2 regions of the Metallumcola ferriviriculae genome follow, and region 1 is predicted to be linked to the other one. Evidence: riboswitches for the same ligand, from Rfam matches in the RefSeq annotation. Region 1 holds a riboswitch; the other holds the start of a gene.
The links. A riboswitch is a leader RNA that binds a small molecule or an ion and turns the genes downstream of it on or off. The one in region 1 is predicted to bind S-adenosylmethionine.

Region 1 (10,504 bases):
ATCATAGCCGTCCTTGGTACCATCCCGATCCATACTGGTAAGCAGTATCTCTCCCGCGCCTAATTCCTCCACCTGCTTCACCCAGGTCAATACATCCTTCCCCGTGGATGTCCTACCGCCATGAACGTATACTTCCCACTGCCCCGGGCCCGTCTGGCGTGCATCTATCGCTACCACTGTACATTGACTGCCGAAACGCCGGGCACTTTGAAATACCAATTCAGGGTTTTGCACCGCTGCGGTGTTAAGTGATATTTTATCGGCTCCCGCCGCCAGCATCCTGCGAATATCCTCCAGCGAACGCAAACCACCGCCCACTGTAAAAGGAATAAATACCTCTTCGGCGGTACGCCGGGCCACATCAAGCATGATATCTCTTTTTTCATGAGACGCGGTTATATCTAAGAAAATAAGTTCATCAGCGCCGGCCTTATCGTATAAACTGGCAAGTTCCACCGGGTCACCGGCATCTCTCAGGTTTATAAAATTAGTCCCCTTTACCACTCTACCCCCGTCTACATCCAGACAAGGTATAATACGTTTGCAAAGCACCCTTATCCCTCCGCTTCCGCCAGCGCTTCCGGCAAAGTTATCGCCCCGCTGTAAAGAGCTTTACCCAGAATAACACCTTCAATATCCACGCCGGTGTTTTTTAGATTTTTGATATCAGCGGCTGAGGCAACTCCCCCTGAAGCAATCACTTTTAAGCCTGTTTTCTGCGCTAGGTCAGCGGTGGCCTTTACGTCAACACCGGACAAAGTCCCATCCAAGCTGGTATTGGTATAAACCACCCTGGTGATGCCTTTCTTTTGGATTTCATGAGCCAAAGTTAATGCTTCCTTCTCCACAGTAGTGGCCCATCCTTCCACCGCAACCAGCCCATCTTTACTATCAATACCCACTACGATTCTTTCGCTGCCGAATTGACGACACGCATCCGCAACCATGTCAGGGTTATTAATGGCCGCAGTACCAAAGATCACCCGGTCAACTCCCAGCTTTAGCAGCCGTTCCACGGTTGACAGCGTTCGAATACCGCCGCCCAATTGTACGGGGATGTTTATCGCTTCAATAATTCTTTGAACAGTTTCCATGTTTTTTGGTTCGCCGGCAAAAGCGCCATCCAAATCTACCAGGTGAAGGTATTTAGCCCCTTGTTCCTGCCAGGTCAATGCCACTTCAGCAGGATCGTGGGAATATGTAGTTTCCTGGTCCAGTTTCCCTTGAAATAATCGAACACAGCGGCCTTCCCGTAAATCAATCGCCGGTATCACTAACATTGATTCACCATCTCCCCAAAATTCTTTAATATTTGTAAACCCAGGTTGCTGCTCTTTTCCGGATGAAACTGGATGCCCATGAGATTGTCCCGCCCAACCAGCGCGGGGAATTCAAAACCATAATCACTGGCAGCTATAATCACATCATCGTCTTCCGGTTGAACATAATAGGAATGTACAAAGTAAAAATAATCACCGTCGTTAACACCTTTTAGCATCGGTTCTTCCTTACGAATAACCAATTGATTCCAGCCCATATGCGGCACCTTTAACCCTGGGGGCAGTCGTTTGACAGTACCGGGCAGCAAGTTCAAACCCTGATGCAAACCATTTTCCTCGCTTGTGCTAAAAAGAAGCTGCATGCCCAGGCAAATCCCCAAGAACGGGGTGCCCTTAGCTACCACTTCTCTGATAATAGGTATAAGCCCGGTCCTGGTAAGGTTAGCCATCGCATCCTCAAAGGCACCAACACCCGGTAATATTACTGCCGGTGCCGTGGAAATTATCTTTTCATTGCTGGTGACTTCCCCCGCTAGTCCAACGCTTTCCAACGCTTTTTGCACACTGCGCAAGTTACCCATGCCATAATCAATTATAGCCAATGTCTTCACGCTAAAGCACCCCTTTGGATGAAGGTATCCCACCTTCTCTTGGGTCCGCAGCCACTGCTTCAGCAAGAGCACGAGCACAGGCCTTAAACATCGCTTCAACCTTATGATGATTGTTGCCGCCATAACAAAGCTTTAGATGTAAGGTTAACCGCGCTTCCTGGGTAAATGCACGAAAGAATTCCGATACAAGCTCTAGATCAAATTCGCCCAATCTGCTGCCGGTAAGTAAGGCATCATAAAGAAAATAGGCCCGTCCACTGATATCCGCTACTGCCCGGGCTAAAGATTCATCCATAGGCACAAACGCACTGCCGAAACGATAAATACCTCTCTTGTCTCCTAATGCCTCGAAAAATGCTTGGCCCAAACAAAGACCCACATCCTCCACTGTATGGTGCCCATCCACTTCTAAATCGCCGTGTACGTTTAAATCCACATCGAACTTACTGTGTCTGCACCATGCGGTCAGCATATGGTCGAAAAAACCAATACCGCTGGTTCCCCGGAAATTTCCCATTCCATCCAATATTAATGTCAGGGTTATATCGGTCTCTGCGGTTTTACGCTTGATTACAGCGGTACGCATCTAATCTTCCTCCAAACGCGCCTGTACCGCTCGGGCATGTGCATCTAAACCTTCCACCCGAGCCAGGCTAATAATATTCTCCGCCTCTTTGACAAGGTCTTTCTTTGAAAAAGAAATAACACTGCTCTTTTTGATAAAAGTATCAACATTTAAAGGGGAATAAAATCTTGCTGTGCCTCCCGTAGGCAATACATGATTAGGACCGGCCACATAATCGCCCACCGGTTCCGGTGAATATGGCCCTAAAAACACCGCCCCGGCATGGCGAACTCTGCCAAGCATCTTCATTGGATTAACTACAAGAAGTTCTAGGTGTTCCGGCGCAATAGCATTTACCAGCTGCCAAATATTTTCCCAATCATTTTCAACAAAAATCACACCATGGTTATCAATGGACTGACGGGCAATATCCTGTCGTGAAAGTCTCTTCAGCTGCCGCTCTATTTCTTCTCGAACCGCCGCCGCTAAAATAGCACTATCAGTAACCATTAAAGGTCTCGCTAATACATCGTGCTCTGCCTGAGAAAGTAAATCTGCAGCAGCAAAGCGAGCATTAGCATTACCGTCAGCCACCACCAATATTTCACTGGGCCCTGCCAGCATGTCGATACCCACCTGACCATAAACCTGCTTTTTGGCTAAAGTAACATAAGCATTTCCGGGGCCGGTAATTTTGTCCACCGGTTTTATGCTTCTGGTCCCGTATGCCAAAGCCGCTATAGCATGAGCACCACCAACACGGTAAATTTCTGTGATCCCTACTTCAGCAGCAGCCACCAAAGTTGGAGCCGGAACATTACCATCCCTATCCGGTGGAGTAACCATGGCAATTTCTTTGACACCCGCTACCCGGGCGGGAATTGCATTCATCAGCACCGAGGAAGGATAAGTCGCTGTACCTCCGGGCACATATATTCCTACCCGGTCAATAGGGCGGATTAATTGACCTAGGGACGGGCCTGATTCTTCGGTTGAAAACCAGGTTTTCCTCTCCTGCTTACGATGAAAACGATAGATGTTTTCCTTAGCCTGCTGTAAAGCTCGCCGAAAGGAGTCATCGACCATTTGATATGCCTGATTGATTTCCTCCGCCTGTACCCTCAATGGCCGAGCAGATGGTACTCCATCAAATCTCTGCCTTAATTCCAGCAGTCCATCTTCTCCTTCTTCACGAACTTTATTTATAATGGAACGAACAGCTCTTTCCACTTCAACTAAACCTGTTTGTGAAGATTGAATATACTTATTAAAGTCACTGGAATTGGTAACAATTTTAATCATTTACTACACCTCTCTTTTCAAGCACTCGGCGTAGTTCTTCCATAATATCTTTTACCCGTTGATACTGCATCCGATAGCTGACCCTATTGGCAATCAGCCGTGCTGTGGCGTAAAAGATATCTCCTACCGCTGCCAACTGGTTTTCCTTTAAAGTGCGCCCGGTAGAAACAATATCAACAATGGCATCTGCCAAGCCAACTCTGGGCGCCAATTCAATATTCCCATGGAGCTTAATGACCTCTACCTGTAGGCCCTGGCGGTGAAAATATTGTTGAGCCACATTGGGAAATTTACTTGCCACTCTGCCGTGATTTAGTGAGCTCAGGTCAAAATTACCTTGGGCATCTAATTTTTCCTCCGGTACGGCAACTACAAATTTGCAGCCGCCAAAGCGCAAATCCACAAGTTCAAATACATTGGCACCCGCCTCTACCAAAGTATCCTTTCCCACAATACCCATATCGGCAGCACCGTAATCCACATATACGGGGATATCCGTCGGTCTAGAGATAATGAAGCGAATGCGCTGGTCCGGGAATTCCCAAAGCAATTTGCGGGAATCCAACTTGATATCATTGGTAGGTAGCCCGGTATCGTTTGTCAATGCCAATGCTTCTTCACCCAGCTTACCCTTAGGCAGGGCGACTGTCAGCCAATTTTCCTTCACTATTCCCCACCCCCGTATATCAAAGTTAAGCCCTTTTCTTTGGCCATTGTTTCAGCTTCCTTCCTGGACAGTTCCTCAAATGCAGTTACCACTCTTTTCCCTTCCGCCCGCAGTTCCCGAGCCCGGGTCAACACTTGGGGGTATGGCGCCACCAGCAAGTAGCCAGCGACCTCTTTGGTGTCATTATTGTTTAATGCTAGCATTATTCTTTCTAAACCCAACGCAAAACCGGTAGCGGCAGCTGGATGACCAAAGTTACCCAACAGATTGTCGTAACGACCACCGCCGCATACCGGAAAACCTAACTGGGGTACATAACCTTCAAAAACTATCCCAGTGTAGTAATCAAAATCACGGAAAATACCTAAGTCAAAAAATATCTTATCGGCAAAACCTTGATACTCCAACAGGCGAAATACTTCTACCAGTTCCGTTAAGGCATTGTGCGCCGTTTCCTCTTCAATCAGCTCCAATAATCTTTCCATATCTTTTAGGCCGCCTTGAGACATGGTCACCTCAAGCAGCACATCTCGTTGGCGACCTGGAATGTTATGACCCTTTAGCAGAGACTCCAACTCCACCATATCTTTCCTGGCCATGGCCTGTCGCACACTAGCTGCAGCTTCAGGATTTAGCTGACCCAATAATGCTTTCGTTACTTCCACCTGACCGATGCCTATGCGAAAATTATCCAGCTGCATCGCCTCCAGCGCAGAAATTGCCAAGCTCAATACCTCAACATCAGCCTTTGCACCTGTTGCGCCGATTAGTTCCACCCCTGCTTGGAAAAATTCCCGCTGCCTGCCGGCATGGGTTTTCTCGTAGCGAAAGACATTTGCTGTATAAAACAATCTTAGAGGCTGCAGGTAATCGGTCATTCTGCCCGATACCAGCCGGGCAATCGGCGTTGTCATATCCGGGCGCAAAACAAGGATTTTGCCCTCGCGGTCAATGAATTTATATAACAGATCTTCATCAAGACCTTCACCCTGGGTGGTTAGCGCCTGATAATATTCAAAGGTGGGCGTAACCACCTCATCATAACCCCAATAAGAAAAAATGTGCGCTAGCTTCTCTTCTGTCTCCCTTTTCCAGCGTGATTGCCGAGGCAGCAAATCCTTCACCCCAGGCGGTATTCTAAAAACAGACACTGGTTTCACCTCTTTTACTTTAATACGTTAATGCGTTACCGTAATATTAACATAAAGTGTATTGTTGGTCAATAAGTTTTTAAAAATGGAAAAACCCTCGCCACCAGTTTCTCTGGGCGGGGCTTCTTAAACTTTATTTTTCCCGTTCCCGACCATCCATACGGTCTAAGACTATTTTGTAACCGTCCGCTCCGTAGTTAAGGCTTCGCTTCACTCTGCTGATGGTAGCCGTGCTGGCACCGGTTTGCTCTGCGATATCGGTATAAGTTCGGTTACCCTGCAGCATCTTTGCCACTGCTAACCGCTGGGCAATAGCTTTTAATTCGGCGATAGTGCAGATATCCTCAAAAAAGCGGTAGCAGTCTTCTTCAGTTTTTAATGTAAGAATAGCTCGAAAAAGCTCGTCTACAAATGGGTCTTTCAGCTTGCTATCATATGCCATATTATCCCACCTCCACTCATAAGCAATTTCGCCATATATCTAAACAATCCTTTTTTTGCGGCCTGATAATCCCTCCGGCTGCAGGCGGGTTTAAAAAATCCTTGACCAAACATTTAGCGTTATGTTAGTATTATTGCAAATCAATCGAATATTACTCTTATCCAGAGCAGGTGGAGGGACTGGCCCGATGAAACCCGGCAACCGGCCTTATTTTTTAGGTAGCGGTGCCAATTCCTGTAGATGTACGCATCTTACAGATGAGAGTCTAGGCCTTATTCTCTCTGTCTGTGCGTGGAGAGAATTTTTTATTGCAGAAAGGAACCTGCTATTATGATTACACTTAAGAACATCCATAAAGTCTTTGACACCGGGAAAGCCAAAATTGAGGCATTAAAAGGTGTCGACCTCACTATAGATGCCGGTGAAGTATACGGCATTATCGGTCTCAGCGGCGCCGGTAAGAGTACCTTGGTTCGCTGCATCAATATGCTGGAACAACCTACCACCGGAGAGGTCATTGTAGACGAGCAGGATTTCACTAAACTAGACGCTAAAGAACTGCGTATGGCCCGTCGAAAAATCGGTATGATTTTTCAACACTTTAACTTGCTCTGGTCCAGGACGGTGTATGGTAACATCGCTTTCCCGCTGGAAATAGCCGGTGTACCCAATGACAAGATTAGACCTAAAGTTCTGGAACTGCTGCGTTTAGTCGCTCTTGAAGATAAGGTAGACAGCTATCCCGCCCAACTGAGCGGCGGTCAAAAACAGCGGGTAGGAATAGCCCGGGCTCTAGCAAATGACCCCACGGTGCTGCTGTGTGATGAAGCCACCTCTGCCTTGGATCCGGATACCACCGCTGCCATTCTTCGGCTGTTGCAGGACATTAATCAGAAATTAAACCTTACTATCGTTGTCATCACCCACGAGATGCATGTAATTAAGCAAATCTGCGACCGGGTGGCGGTGATCGATGATGGCAAGGTGATAGAGGAAGGCCCGGTCATTGATATTTTTACCAATCCCGTTTCGGCTGTTACTAGGCGTTTCATCAACAGTGTCGTCAAAACAGAGGTACCTCAAGTTATCAAAGACCGCCAAATAGAACTACAATCTTCCGGCGACCCAGCAAAAATAATACGTATCTCCTTTATCGGTCAGGCGGCGGGAGAGCCGGTAATTTCCCAGCTCGTTAAAGACTTTCACGTTAGAGCAAACGTCCTTTATGGTAATATTGACCACATTAAAGAAACCATTTACGGAACTCTGACCCTTGAATTAACGGGGGAAAGCGAAGCTTTGGAACAGGCCCTTAGCTTTCTCCAGCAGCAAAACTTACAAACCGAGGTGCTGCATCATGTTTAGCGGAGAAGAACTACAACAAACAATCAAGCTGCTTTCTGAGGGACTCCTGGACACCACTTACATGGTGGGCCTGTCGGTATTTTTGTCCCACTTTCTTGGTATTCCTTTGGGCATAATTCTGGTTACCACCGAAGAGGGGCATGTCTGGGAAAATCACCTAATCAACATGGTGCTTGGGGCGATAGTGAATGCCACCCGTTCGATACCTTTTATCATTTTATTGGTGTTTATTATGCCTTTTACCGATAAAGTAGCGGGAACCACCATTGGCCCTACAGCAGCTGCAGTACCGCTGACAGTGGGGGCCATCCCGTTTGTAGCGCGGATGGTAGAAACAGCCTTTAAGGAAATTGAATGGGGAATTATTGAAGCGGCGCTGGCTATGGGCGCTAGTCCCGGGCAGATAGTACGCAAGGTACTGATACGTGAAGCGCTTCCCTCCATAATTCTAGGCGCGGCTATTACTACCATCACCTTGGTCAGTTTCTCAGCTATGGCCGGTGTTGTGGGGGGAGGTGGTCTGGGCGACTTGGCCGTTCGCTACGGATACTATCGGTACGAAAAGCCACTGATGTTTATCATAGTCGTACTGTTAATCATCATCGTTCAATTAATACAAATGACGGGAGATGTTGTCTCAGCCCGGCTCAACAAAAAATAAGGAGGAATTTTTAAAATGCAAATTAAAAAAGTACTTATCTTATTGTTAGTTTTAGGCTTGACTACAGGTCTTGCCGTCGGTTGTGGCGGACAGGACAACGAAAAAACTCCAGGAGAGGACCAGCAGGGCGCTGCCAAAGAAGAAGTGACAAAATTACTAGTAGGCGCCACCCCTGTACCCCATGCGGAAATACTTCAGGAAGCTAAAAAACTGCTGGTAGATAAGGGTATCGAGCTGGAAATCATTGAATTCACCGATTATGTCACGCCCAACAAGGCTTTGGCCAACGGAGACCTGGATGCAAACTACTTCCAGCATGTACCATACCTGGATGATTTCAAGGAGAAGAATAATTTAGACCTGACACATACCGTAGCAGTGCATTTTGAACCCATGGGAATATATTCGCAAAGCATTGATAGCCTTGACAACTTGAAAGACGGTGATAAGGTGGCAGTACCCAATGACCCCACTAATGAAGCTAGGGCATTACTATTGCTGCAGGATAACGGCCTCATTACCCTGAAAGAAGGCGTCGGGATGGAAGCGACCAAACAAGATATCGAGAGTAAGAAAATAGATGTGGAGATAGTCGAACTGGAAGCGGCACAAATCCCCCGTTCCTTAGGCGATGTAGGTGCTGCAGTGATTAACGGTAACTACGCCATTGATGCCGGCCTTAACCCCGCCACTGATGCCATTACCGCTGAAACCAAAGATTCTCTCGCAGCCCAGACCTATGGTAACGTGGTAGCGATTCGTACCGGTGAAGAAAACCGGGAAGAAATCAAAGCATTAGATGAAGTGCTCACTTCACCGGAAATTAAGCAGTTCATTGAAGATAAATATCGAGGCGCCGTAGTACCGATGTTCTAATGACGGATAGCTGAAAATTATAAGAAGCCCGTAAACTTTATCACGGGCTTCTTACTTTAACATAGTTTGCATAATTTTCACTACCGGTTCGAATATCAAGCCAATCACATGAGTAGGGTTGGGCACCGGCAAATCAAAAATTTGAATCAAAGACACAGCCATTCCCAGCATGGTAATCAGGCCAACCACTGTTAGCTCGCGATACATTTGAAAGCGGAAAAGCGGCATGCCCACCAGTAGAGCTATCACCCCCACTACCACAAAAATGGCCATGATTGCCAATATCATCAATATCCCTCCCTAATGCTTCTTTAAACTGTTGGTAGTCAGACCCGTGCGCCGCAGATTAATTTCAGTGACTATTTTTAGCGGCACTTCAGGAAAAACTTGCGTACTCCATTTATCCTTCACATCATCCCAATAATCCGGCAGTTGATTCTTTACCACCATACCAAAGTTAAAGGGGTCCACTTGTAAATCTTTTGCTTCCTTCAAAGCCCGACGGGCACGCAGGGTAACTTTATCTGCCACCTGTTTTTCAACGTCTTTTATAAAATTTGAATTCGCTAATTGTGTGGGACAGTCTGCCTCTTCCAAATCCACATCGCCAATGAGTTTAACTTCAATTTGTAACCGCTCCTCCCCCACCAGCACTTTTACTTCCCGGCTGTTATCCCTCACTCTCATGGAAATAAAACTACCCGGATGCCCGGGACACTCAAAGGTTATCACGCCGCTGCTAACATCCTCACCCCGCAGCCACATCAAGCCCCGGGTTGCACTTTCCTCCATCCAGCCTACCAGCTTGCTTTGTTCATTGAACAGCGCCGCACCATTGAGACGCAGCTTTTTTTGCTTACCCTTTTGTGCCATCGGATCGGTAAAAGACTCGATTCTGGGCAGTACCACAGGTGTTACACCTTTAGCGGCCAGCATATCCAGAAAAGTAAACAACTTTACTTCCAGGGATATTCTATTGCGGTTCATCGCGGCTAGCTGCTCGCTAATTGTTTTTTCTAGCTCCGATTCTACACTGAGCAGGTCCTGGGCCCGGCCGCCGGTAACCATCACCCAGCTGGTTAACCGAGTTTGACGCTCCCGAGACAAAAAATCAAGCATAACTACACCGGATTTGGCCAGATCTTCACCGATAAGTATCAAGCGGTTGTGGGACCAAAAAATTCTCCGGGATAAGGTTTTGGTAATATTACGGGTTGCCTCGGAAATTGTCTTCCCTGTTGCTGTGACCAGAATGGTTGGATTTTCTTCACCACCGCCGCCACCGGATTGGCCGCCGGCCAAAGCCGACGGTTTTATAATCAATACGCTCAATTGAATATCGTTATTGGGCGTAGTATCCAATGCCGCAGCGGTAACTATAGCCAGTTCCTCAATTTCCTGACGTGACCAACAGCCGCCATTAAACAAGAGCGCTGCCGTCAGCAGTACCAGTATGCCGATTTTTAACTTACGCTTGAGCATTATCTCCCCTCACCTTCCGTCTCACTAATGCTATTAGCAGTACGATAACAGGAATACCCAATTCAAAAATACCAATGGAATATACCGGCCAGGTAGTACCGA
Region 2 (10,504 bases), 540 kb from region 1:
CAGTTCGTCCTTGGCAATGGTAAAACTGATATCATTGACATCATTTCGCATGGTACTTTGAATGATCATGTCAACATTGATATTTTCTGCGGCCAGAGCGCTGAATAATTTCATGGCGATACCCGGTTTGTCTGGAACATCGAAAAAAGCAATCTTAGCAACATTTAAATCATAGGCTACACCACTAACCACCATTTCTTTTTCCATGGAGGCCACCTCCTCAACTATTGTACCTGTATTATGGTTAAAACTTGAACGAACATGCAGCTTGACGTTATATATCTTGGCAAATTCCACTGCCCGGGGATGGAGTACCAAAGCGCCGAGACTAGCCAGCTCAAGCATCTCATCATAAGAAATACTGGGCAGTTTTTGGGCCCGAGGCACTACTCGAGGGTCGGTGGTATAAACACCGTCAACATCGGTAAAAATTTCGCAGACATCCGCCTTTATTGCAGCGGCTAGAGCGACAGCTGTGGTATCTGAGCCGCCCCGCCCCAAAGTGGTGGTGTCGTCATTAGCGCATCGACCTTGAAATCCGGCTACCACCACGATCTTACCTGCAGCCAACTCTTTATCCAACCGTTCAGAGTTTATCCCGGTAATCTTTGCCTTAGCATAAACCTCATTGGTGCTAACGCCTGCCTGGGCGCCTGTCAGCGATACCGCCGCTTCCCCCAAGTTCTCTATGGCCATGGCCAAAAGAGCAATTGAAACCTGCTCTCCGGTAGATAACAGCATATCCATCTCTCTTTCGGACGGAGTATCTGACAGCTGGCGTGCTAAGCCGATTAATTCGTCTGTGGTATCACCCATAGCTGATACTACTACCACCACGCTATTACCTGCCCGTTTGGTTTCCACCACTCTTTTGGCCACGCGCTTGATACGTTCGGGGTCCGCTACTGAGCTGCCGCCGAATTTTTGTACTACTAGCATTCCACCCACTCTCCTTTTCTCTCTATTTGGGCACCGGTAGGGCTGGCCGCCAAATGGCGGGTATCACAGTTTACGCCGACCTGAGAAAAAGCCTGCCGCATACTCTGCCCTACCAGTTTACACTTGTCTTTATCAGTTACAAAAGCCACTAACGCTGGGCCGGCACCGCTTAAAGCCACTGCCAGCGCACCGCTTCTTTTAGCGGCATCAAATACCGCCTGCATCCCGGGCACCAGATTTACCCGATATGGCTGATGAAGTTTGTCATCCATCATCTGTCCCAGAAGTTGGTAATCCTCCTGAATAAGGGCCAAGACCAGTAAGCTGGCCCGGCTGACATTAAATACTGCATCTTTTACCGGTACGTTTAAGGGCAGCACATCCCTGGCTATACTGGTGGACAGGGTAAAGTCCGGCACCGCCAGCACCATGCTAAGCTGTTGGGGCGGCTTTATCTTCCGATAGAATAATCTTTCATCCAGCACCGCGGACACTACTACGCCGCCAAGCATAGCCGGAGCTACATTGTCCGGGTGCCCTTCCATAGCAACAGCCAGCTCCAGCAGTTGGCCTTCGGTCAATTTACCGCCGGCCAGTTCATTGGCTGCCACCATTCCAGCCACAATTGCTGCAGCGCTTGAACCCATGCCCCGTGAGGCGGGAATCTGATTTTCCTGCTTTATTTTTAATCCTGTCGGTTCATCACCGTTTTTTTCAAATACCCTCACAGCCGCCTGGTATACCACATTGGTCTCATCCCGTGGGATAGATTCGCTGCCCTCACCGGAAATATCAAACTCCAGACCCGATGGTATGACGTCCATTTCCAAATAATTGTACAGTTCTAGGGCCATACCGATAGTATCAAAGCCGGGACCCATGTTAGCCGTCGTAGCAGGTACTCTTACTCTGACCATTGCTGCTCCCTCTTTTGCTGTGATTTAGTGCATATTTCTTTTACTTGCCGTTGACAATTGACAGCACCGCATCTTCATCGGCAGGCACTGAGTAGGGTTCCGACACTTGTTTAATTGCTGTATTAGGATCCTTCAGACCGTTACCGGTAAGGACACATACCACCGTACTTCCTTTTTCAAAAAAACCTTCTTGATGCTGTTTCAAAACACCGGCCAAAGACGCCGCTGAAGCCGGCTCGGCAAAAACGCCTTCCCTGGATGCCAATAGGCGCTGGGCAGCCAAGATTTCCTCATCAGTGACTGCTTTGATAAAGCCCTTAGACTCATCTGCTGCCTGCACCGCTTTTTCCCAGCTGGCAGGATTACCGATACGGATAGCAGTGGCTATAGTTTCCGGGTTTTCCACTATTTTGTCCTGCACAATGGGGGATGCCCCCTCCGCCTGAAACCCGATCATTTGCGGTAAATTCTTGGACCGTCCTGCATCCTGATAACGTTTGAAACCGCGCCAATAGGCGGTGATATTACCGGCATTACCCACAGGGATAGCCAAATAGTCCGGCGCATCACCCAGCACATCGCAGATTTCGTAGGCGGAACTGGTCTGGCCTTCGATGCGGTACGGATTTAATGAATTCACCAAGGTGATGGGATTCTTTTCGGTAATGCTGCGCACTATGTTTAAAGCATCATCAAAGTTTCCTTTGATGGCAATAACCTTGGCGCCGTAAATTAAGGCTTGGGCCAGCTTACCTAGGGCGATGTTACCTTCGGGAATAACTACACTGCAGGTAAGGCCGCAGCGGGCCGCATACGCGGCAGCGGCAGCGGAGGTGTTCCCGGTTGAGGCACACATGATGGCAGTTGAACCTTCTTCCACCGCCTTCGCCACAGCCATAACCATCCCCCGGTCCTTAAAGGAGCCGGTAGGATTTAAACCTTCATATTTAAAGTAGATATTGATACCCAGTTCTTCGGAAAGGTTTTGACCCTTTATCAACGGAGTATTACCCTCTTTTAGGGAAACGAGGGGGGTCTTGTCGGTGATCGGTAAAAATTCTTGGTATTTTTCTAAAATTCCCGGCCAGTTCATTTACGCATCCTCTCCCTCAACTCGAATTACATTTGCTACTCTTTTAGTTATTGACATACCCTCCATAATGGTAAGGGCATCACGCAGGTTTTGTTCTTCCACCCGATGAATAATCAGTACCACTTCGGCGATATCACCATCTGAACGCTTCTGCAGCACTGTATCAATGCTGACATTATGGTTACCCAAAACGCTGGCAATGCTCGCTAATACGCCTGGGCGGTCTTTAACCATCAAACGCAGATAGTATTTAGATTCCACCAGACCGATGGGCTTGATGGGCTTCTCTTCAAAGCAGGTGCAGCTGATACGACCGTTGACCCCACCGGTAATGTTACGCGCTACTTCCATTATATCACCAACCACGGCGCTTGCCGTCGGCATTTCACCGGCACCGGGACCATAAAACATAGTCTCGCCCACGGCATCTCCGGCTACGAAAATGGCGTTGTTAGCATCGCTCACTGCTGCTAATGGATGACTGCCGGGAATAAATACGGGATGAACCCGCACTTCCACTTCGCCGTCCCGTTCTTTGGCTATACCCAGCAATTTTACGATATAACCCAATTCGGTAGCGTACTTAATATCAGTGGCATCAATACGGGTAATACCCTCTACATAGACATCTCTAGATGTCACCCGGGTGTTAAAGGCGATGGATGCCAAAATGGCAATCTTCCTCGCTGCATCATGACCTTCCACATCGGCGGTTGGATCTGACTCGGCATATCCCAGCGCTTGGGCCTCTTTGAGCACATCATTAAAATCGCTGCCAAAGCGGGTCATTTTAGTAAGTATATAGTTAGTGGTTCCATTGATAATCCCCATTACATCAGTTACCTTATTACCTGCCAGGCACATTTTTAGGGGGCGAATAATGGGAATGCCTCCTGCTACGCTGGCCTCAAACATCAAATCGGTGTCGTGTTCCTTTTCTGCATCAAAAAGTTCCTTGCCGTACCCGGCAATCAAGTCCTTGTTGGCAGTTACCACCTGTTTACCAGCTTTAAGGGCTTTAAGAATGTACTCTTTGGCCGGCTCATTACCACCCATCAACTCCACCACAATATCGATATCAGGGTTTTCTAATACAGCTGCTGCGTCAGCAGTGAGCACACCGTCAGGTACAGTTACGCCTCGACTTTTAGTTGTATCCCGAACTACTATTTTTTCTATCTGTACTGGTCTCCCGGCCCTGGCGGTAATTAAATCGGCATTACCTGTCAGAATCTTATAAACGCCTCTTCCCACAGTGCCCATGCCCAGCATACCAACCTTAATCGGTGCTTGCGAATTAGTTACCATTTAAAAGTCACCTCTCTTATCCTTTGCCCTTAAGTTTGCCCCACTACTTCCACTTTCTTGACACCATTTATTTCTTTTATTTTACTTAGAAGTTCCTCTACGCTCATCAACATATCCACCGTTTGGATGGAGATTGAGACATTGGCCACCCCTTGCAGCGGTAAATTCTGGTTAATGGTGAGGACATTCCCCTGGACATTTGCCACGGTGTTCAAAATACGGGATAGCACTCCCGATTTATGCTCTAATATCATAGAAATGGTGACAATCTGTTCCTTAGCAGCATTATGAAAAGGAAAAATCCCATCTTTATACTTATAGAAAGCGCTGCGGCTAAGCCCAACTTTGCCCACGGCTTCATGAATGGTACCGGCATCGCCCCGGGCCAGCACTTCTTTTGCCTTAGCAGTCTTGACAATAGCCTCAGGCAGTATGGCCGCATTGACAATAAAAAAACGCTGTCCGTCCGAATTCATCTTTTCACCCGCCTATCTGTCCTCCTGCAGAGTACAACAATCCATGTATGGTAGACATTATAACACAGAAAGGGTTATAGGTGAAGAAAAAGTTCACAATCCGTCGTTTAGGACAACGTTTGCATAAATTGTGCGATTTTCAAGGACATTTTTTTAAACTCTATTAAGAATGCATCATGACCGTAAGGGGAAATCAATTCCCAGTAATGGCTGTCAGCGCCAGCTTGCTTAAAAAAGTGATGTATCTCCTCCTGATAATACTTGGGGTAAAGAAAATCTGAGCTGACCCCGATACTTAATACCTTACCCCGAAACCGGGAAAATACCTCTCTATATTCACCCCGGCCGCGTCCCAGATCGTGCAGGTCCATGGCTTTGGTAAGATACAAGTAGGTATTGGCATCAAAACGCTGTACCAGTTTTTCTCCTTGATAGTCTAAGTAGTGTTCCACTTCGAAACGGTTATCTAGGCTGTAGTAATCCTGCGGCCTAATGCTGGAGAAGGTTCGGCCAAACTTACTCGCCCAGGATTCATCACTCTTATAGGTAATGGTGGCAATCTGCCTGGCCAAACCCATGCCCCGTATCGGGCCTGGGCCCGGATAATAGTGCCCGCCCTTAAAATCAGAATCTCCGGTTATTGCTTCGCGCTGAACTGCATTGAATGCAATACATTGGGCCGCCAACCTGCCGGAAGCGGCGATGGGTACAATCGCTTCCACCATTTCCGGATACATTAGAGCCCATTCCAATACCTGCATACCGCCCATCGAGCCGCCGATAACCGCTTTGATACGCCTTATTCCCAGGTTTTTAAGCAGCAGGTACTGCACCTGGACCATATCCCTGATAGTAATCAAGGGGAAATCAGCACCATAGGGTTTGCCGGTTTCGGGATTAGTGCTTTTGGGGCCGGTGGTGCCGCAGCAGCCGCCAATAACATTAGCAGCTACTACGAAATATTTATTGGTATCCAACGCCCTGCCGGGGCCAATTAATTCATCCCACCAACCGGCCACGCGGTCTTCCGGCGTATGCCGCCCTGCCACATGGGCTTCTCCGGTGAGGGCATGGGGTACTATAATGCAGTTATCACCCCGCTGGTTTAACTCACCGTAAGTCTCGTAAGCCACTTCCACCGGGCCAAAATGCTGGCCGCTTTCCAGGGTTAATTCATGGGGATGAGAAGCTACTGTAATGTATTTTGTTTCAACTAAGCCAACGCCTTTTCCCATATCCATAGTCATCTCTCCAAATGCTTACTGACTGGACTTTAGTGCCTGGTCCAAATCCTCTTTTAAATCCTCAACATCTTCTATCCCTACAGAAATTCTTACTAAATCACCGGTTACACCCGATGCCTGCTGTTCTTCAGCAGTGAGCTGCTGGTGGGTGGTACTGGCGGGATGAATAACCAAAGACTTGGCGTCACCCACGTTGGCTAAATGAGAGAACAGCTCTAAACTGTCTATAAAGCTTTTTCCTGCTTTAACGCCGCCTTTGATACCAAAAGTTAGCATGGCGCCGTAACCACCGCTAAAATATTTCTTGGCGTTATCGTGGGTAGCATGGCTTGACAAACCGGGATAATTAACCCAGGAAACCAATGGGTGCTCACTCAAAAAACGAGCTAATGCGTAAGCATTCTCGCTGTGGCGCTGCATCCTCAAATGGAGGGTCTCCAGACCTTGAATCAGCAAAAAGGAATTAAAAGGGCTGATAGCAGGGCCCAAGTCCCTTAACAGCTGCACCCTGGCTTTGACAATGTATGCTGCCTCTTTAAAGGTTTCGGTGTAGCTGACGCCGTGGTAACTGGGGTCAGGCTGGGTAAGTTCCGCAAATTTACCATTATTCCAGTTAAATTTCCCTGAGTCTACAATAATCCCACCAATGCTGGTGCCGTGCCCGCCGATAAATTTGGTAGCCGAATGAATGATTATATGGGCTCCATGTTCAAAGGGGCGGCAGAGATAGGGCGTGGCAAAGGTGCTGTCCACAATCAAAGGAATACCTGCCTCTTCGGCTATTTTAGCCAGAGCTTGAAAATTCGGAACATCCAGCTTGGGATTACCGATAGTTTCCACGTAGATGCCTCGGGTATTCTCGTTGATGGCTGCCCGAAAATTTTCCGGGTCAGATTGGTCGACAAAGCGAATCTTGATGCCTAGTCTAGGAAGAGTATTGGCAAACAGGTTGTAAGTACCACCGTAAAGACTAGTGGAAGAGACAAATTCTTGGCCGGCGGATGCGATGTTACACAGTGCCAAAGTAATCGCTGCCTGACCCGAAGCAGTAGCCACTGCCCCCACGCCACCTTCAAGAGCGGCGACCCGCTGTTCAAATACGTCGGTGGTCGGATTCATAATGCGGGTATAAATGTTGCCGCCCTCTTCCAAAGCAAAAAGCCGTGCCGCATGGTCTGAGTCCTTAAAGACATAAGATGTGGTCTGGTACAACGGTACTGCCCGGGACCCAGTGGTTGGATCCGCCTCTTGGCCTGCATGCAGGGTTAAAGTGTCAAAACGTAAGTCTTTACTCATTTTTAATGTTCCTCCTTATAAATGAGGTGCTGTCAGCACCACTTAGTGTTAGGGGCGGTATTAAAAAACCCCTTCTCGGATAAGAAGAGGCATATGTTCAGTCCTCCTCTCATCTCCCAGGAATTTAATCCTGCAGGAATTAGCACCTTTCCCGAAAAATTTCGAGAAGGTTGCCGGGCTTCATCGGGCCAGTCCCTCCACCGCTCTTGATAAGAGTCATTTAAAAATTTAATTTAAAAGTACTATACCGTATAGTAGGTATCTGTGTCAAGTACATATTTTAGAAAATAGTACCGTTGTACCGGTGCAATAACTTGACAAAAAGGTGCCTGGCACCATTTTGTCAAGTTATTCGGTGAGGCTGGGCAGCAGGTTGGTCATCTCTAAGGCGGTAACTGCTGCATCCCAACCCTTATTGCCTGCTTTAGTACCGGCCCGCTCGATGGCTTGTTCAATGGTATCGGCGGTGATAACGCCGAAAATTACCGGCTTGCCGCTGTCAAGGCTGACGTGGGCAATGCCTTTGGTTACCTCGCTGGATACATAATCAAAATGAGGTGTGGCGCCGCGAATCACTGCGCCCAGGCAGATTACCGCATGATAATCCTTGGTGGTCATTACTTTGGCGGCAAGGGGTATCTCAAATGCCCCGGGCACCCAAGCGATGTCGATATCATCTTCTTCTACCTCATGGCGCTTTAAGGCATCGAGACAACCGTCCAACAATTTGCCGGTAATAAATTCATTAAACCGACCCACGATGATACCGTATTTCATTCCCTTACCCATTAATTTCCCTTCAAAAGTACGCATGAATAAAACCTCCCTTTAGTTAGCTGCTGAGCAGATGCCCGAGCTTGGCTTTTTTAGTTGCTAGGTAATGAGCGTTGGTTTCCACCGGGCAAATTTCAATGGGCACACGCTCCACCACTTCCAGACCATATCCTTCCAACCCCTTAATCTTCTTGGGGTTATTGGTAATCATGCGAAGTTTTTTAATACCCAAGTCAGCTAGTATTTGCGCCCCGATGCCATAGTCCCTCAGGTCTGCCGCAAAACCCAGGGCTTCATTGGCTTCTACGGTATCTTTGCCTTCATCTTGCAGTTTATAAGCACGGATTTTATTAACCAGGCCGATACCCCGCCCTTCCTGACGCATGTACAAAAGTACACCCCGGCCTTCCTTCTCAATCATCTGCATGGCGGTTGCCAACTGGTCGCCACAGTCACAGCGGCGAGAACCAAATACATCACCGGTAAGACATTCAGAATGTACTCTTACCAGTATCGGTTCATCGGTGGCCACATCACCTTTGACCAAGGCCATATGAGCTTCACCGTCCAATTGGCTTTCATAGGCACTGGCCATAAACTCGCCATAGCCGGTAGGCAGTTTAATGGTTTCCACTTTTTCTATCAGCTTTTCAGTGCGTCGGCGATATTCAATCAAATCGGCAATTGTAATAATGCTGAGGCCATGCTCTTTGACAAATTCCATTAGCTCAGGCACTCGAGCCATGGTGCCGTCTTCACTCATTATTTCGCAAATAACCCCAGCAGGGTAACACCCGGCCATGCGAGCCAAATCCACAGCTGCTTCAGTATGGCCGGCCCGGCGTAATACGCCTCCCTTTTTGGCGCGTAAGGGAAATATATGTCCCGGCCGTCTCAATTCCGAAGGTTTGATATCCGGATCCAGCATGGCCTTGACCGTCTGGGCCCGCTCGTGAGCGGAAATACCGGTGGTAGTATCTTTATAGTCTATCGACACGGTAAATGCCGTTTCATGGTTGTCGGTATTATGCTGCACCATGGCATTCAATTCCAACTGGTCCAGCCGTTCCCCTTTCATGGGTACACAGATTAATCCCCGGCCGTATTTAGCCATGAAATTTATAGCAGATGCATCGGCCTTTTCTGCGGCCATCAGCAGGTCGCCTTCATTTTCCCGGTCCTCGTCATCTACTACCACAACCATTTTGCCCGCTTCGATATCTTGAATCGCTTCATCGATAGTATTAAATTTCATTTTGTCTCTCCTCCTTAAGAATATATGCCGAGAAATTCACCGCTCCTACTCAAGTATACATACGGCTAGGCCAGCAGAGCTGGCAAGTCTTCTATGCCTCCGGGGGCTTTTGAAATAATGTTTAAATAAAGCCGCTTTCTGCTAATAATGCAGCGGTAACACCGGCCGGCCGTTTGTCTTGGCCTTCCTTCTGCCATGAAAGCAGTCTCGCTACATATTTGGCCAGCATGTCAACCTCTATATTTACCACATCTCCCACTCTCTTAAAACCCAGGGTAGTCGCTTTGGCCGTATGCGGGATAAGGGACACACTAAAACCTTTATCATCCACGTCCACCACCGTCAAACTGATACCATCTAAAGCCACAGACCCTTTCGGTATCACAAACTGCAGCATCTCTCCGGGCGCCTCCACGCGGGTAACCAGAGCAATGTCCACCTGCTCTTGGCCCGTAATTAGGCCGGTGCTGTCAATATGCCCGCTGACTAGATGACCACCCAGACGATCACCTAGCCGCATGGCCCGCTCTAGATTTACCTGATCCCGAGAACGCAGTGCCTTAAGGCTAGTGCGGTTGAGGGTCTCTGCCATAACATCGGCATAAAACTTCTGCTCACTAAAACCAGTTACCGTCAGACAGACGCCGTTAACTGCGATACTATCACCTAATTTAACTCCCTCTAAGACCTCCGCGGCTTCTATCTCCAACACTGCGGATTTAGGGCCGTGACGGATGCTTTTTACTGTGCCAAGTTCTTCTACTAATCCTGTAAACATGAGTGCCTCCTCTCAAGCAGCAGACCCAGGTCCTGGGGATAACGGTCCATTTTCAGCAGGTCAAATGCTTTAGCCTGCTCCACCGCTGCCACACCCAATCCGGCTATGGGGCCAGGAGCATCTTTGCCGCCAATGATTTTATAACCCATAAATAGATATAATAAATCAACCAAGTCCTGGTCAAAAAAACTACCGTGCACCGCTGCGCCGCCTTCCACCAATAGTCCAGTTATCTGCCTTTGTCCTAGCTCTGTCAGCAGCTCATTAAGGTTAATGCTAGTATTGCCATCCTGGACCAACAAATTTACACCTTGATCCGCCAAATATTTTCTCTTAGCGGCATCGCTGGCGTCAGTAGTTACCACTAGGGTTGGCGCATCATTTACATCCAATAAATGGCTGTCCAAGGGAATGCGCAGCCGGG

Region 2: it holds a riboswitch for S-adenosylmethionine, as region 1 does, so the genes downstream of both, MFMK1_RS14155 (homocysteine synthase) here and MFMK1_RS16880 (methionine ABC transporter ATP-binding protein) in region 1, are expected to answer to the same signal.

The regions. Positions count from the first base shown of each region.
Region 1 covers NZ_CP121694.1:3,411,198-3,421,701, forward strand. Annotated here, with positions in the region: gene hisF (imidazole glycerol phosphate synthase subunit HisF) at 1-552, opposite strand, end outside; gene hisA (1-(5-phosphoribosyl)-5-[(5-phosphoribosylamino)methylideneamino]imidazole-4-carboxamide isomerase) at 555-1,280, opposite strand; gene hisH (imidazole glycerol phosphate synthase subunit HisH) at 1,274-1,861, opposite strand; gene hisB (imidazoleglycerol-phosphate dehydratase HisB) at 1,893-2,477, opposite strand; gene hisD (histidinol dehydrogenase) at 2,478-3,758, opposite strand; gene hisG (ATP phosphoribosyltransferase) at 3,751-4,425, opposite strand; gene hisZ (ATP phosphoribosyltransferase regulatory subunit) at 4,425-5,576, opposite strand; gene MFMK1_RS16875 (YerC/YecD family TrpR-related protein) at 5,710-6,018, opposite strand; SAM riboswitch class I at 6,173-6,282, shown strand; gene MFMK1_RS16880 (methionine ABC transporter ATP-binding protein) at 6,349-7,383, shown strand; gene MFMK1_RS16885 (methionine ABC transporter permease) at 7,376-8,044, shown strand; gene MFMK1_RS16890 (MetQ/NlpA family ABC transporter substrate-binding protein) at 8,066-8,920, shown strand; gene MFMK1_RS16895 (hypothetical protein) at 8,972-9,208, opposite strand; gene MFMK1_RS16900 (Ger(x)C family spore germination protein) at 9,221-10,402, opposite strand; gene MFMK1_RS16905 (GerAB/ArcD/ProY family transporter) at 10,389-10,504, opposite strand, start outside.
Region 2 covers NZ_CP121694.1:2,869,731-2,880,234, forward strand. Annotated here, with positions in the region: gene MFMK1_RS14125 (aspartate kinase) at 1-939, opposite strand, end outside; gene thrB (homoserine kinase) at 933-1,856, opposite strand; gene thrC (threonine synthase) at 1,897-2,949, opposite strand; gene MFMK1_RS14140 (homoserine dehydrogenase) at 2,950-4,257, opposite strand; gene MFMK1_RS14145 (ACT domain-containing protein) at 4,287-4,733, opposite strand; gene metX (homoserine O-acetyltransferase MetX) at 4,841-5,974, opposite strand; gene MFMK1_RS14155 (homocysteine synthase) at 5,993-7,273, opposite strand; SAM riboswitch class I at 7,380-7,489, opposite strand; gene ribH (6,7-dimethyl-8-ribityllumazine synthase) at 7,622-8,086, opposite strand; gene MFMK1_RS14165 (bifunctional 3,4-dihydroxy-2-butanone-4-phosphate synthase/GTP cyclohydrolase II) at 8,106-9,302, opposite strand; gene MFMK1_RS14170 (riboflavin synthase) at 9,424-10,080, opposite strand; gene ribD (bifunctional diaminohydroxyphosphoribosylaminopyrimidine deaminase/5-amino-6-(5-phosphoribosylamino)uracil reductase RibD) at 10,065-10,504, opposite strand, start outside.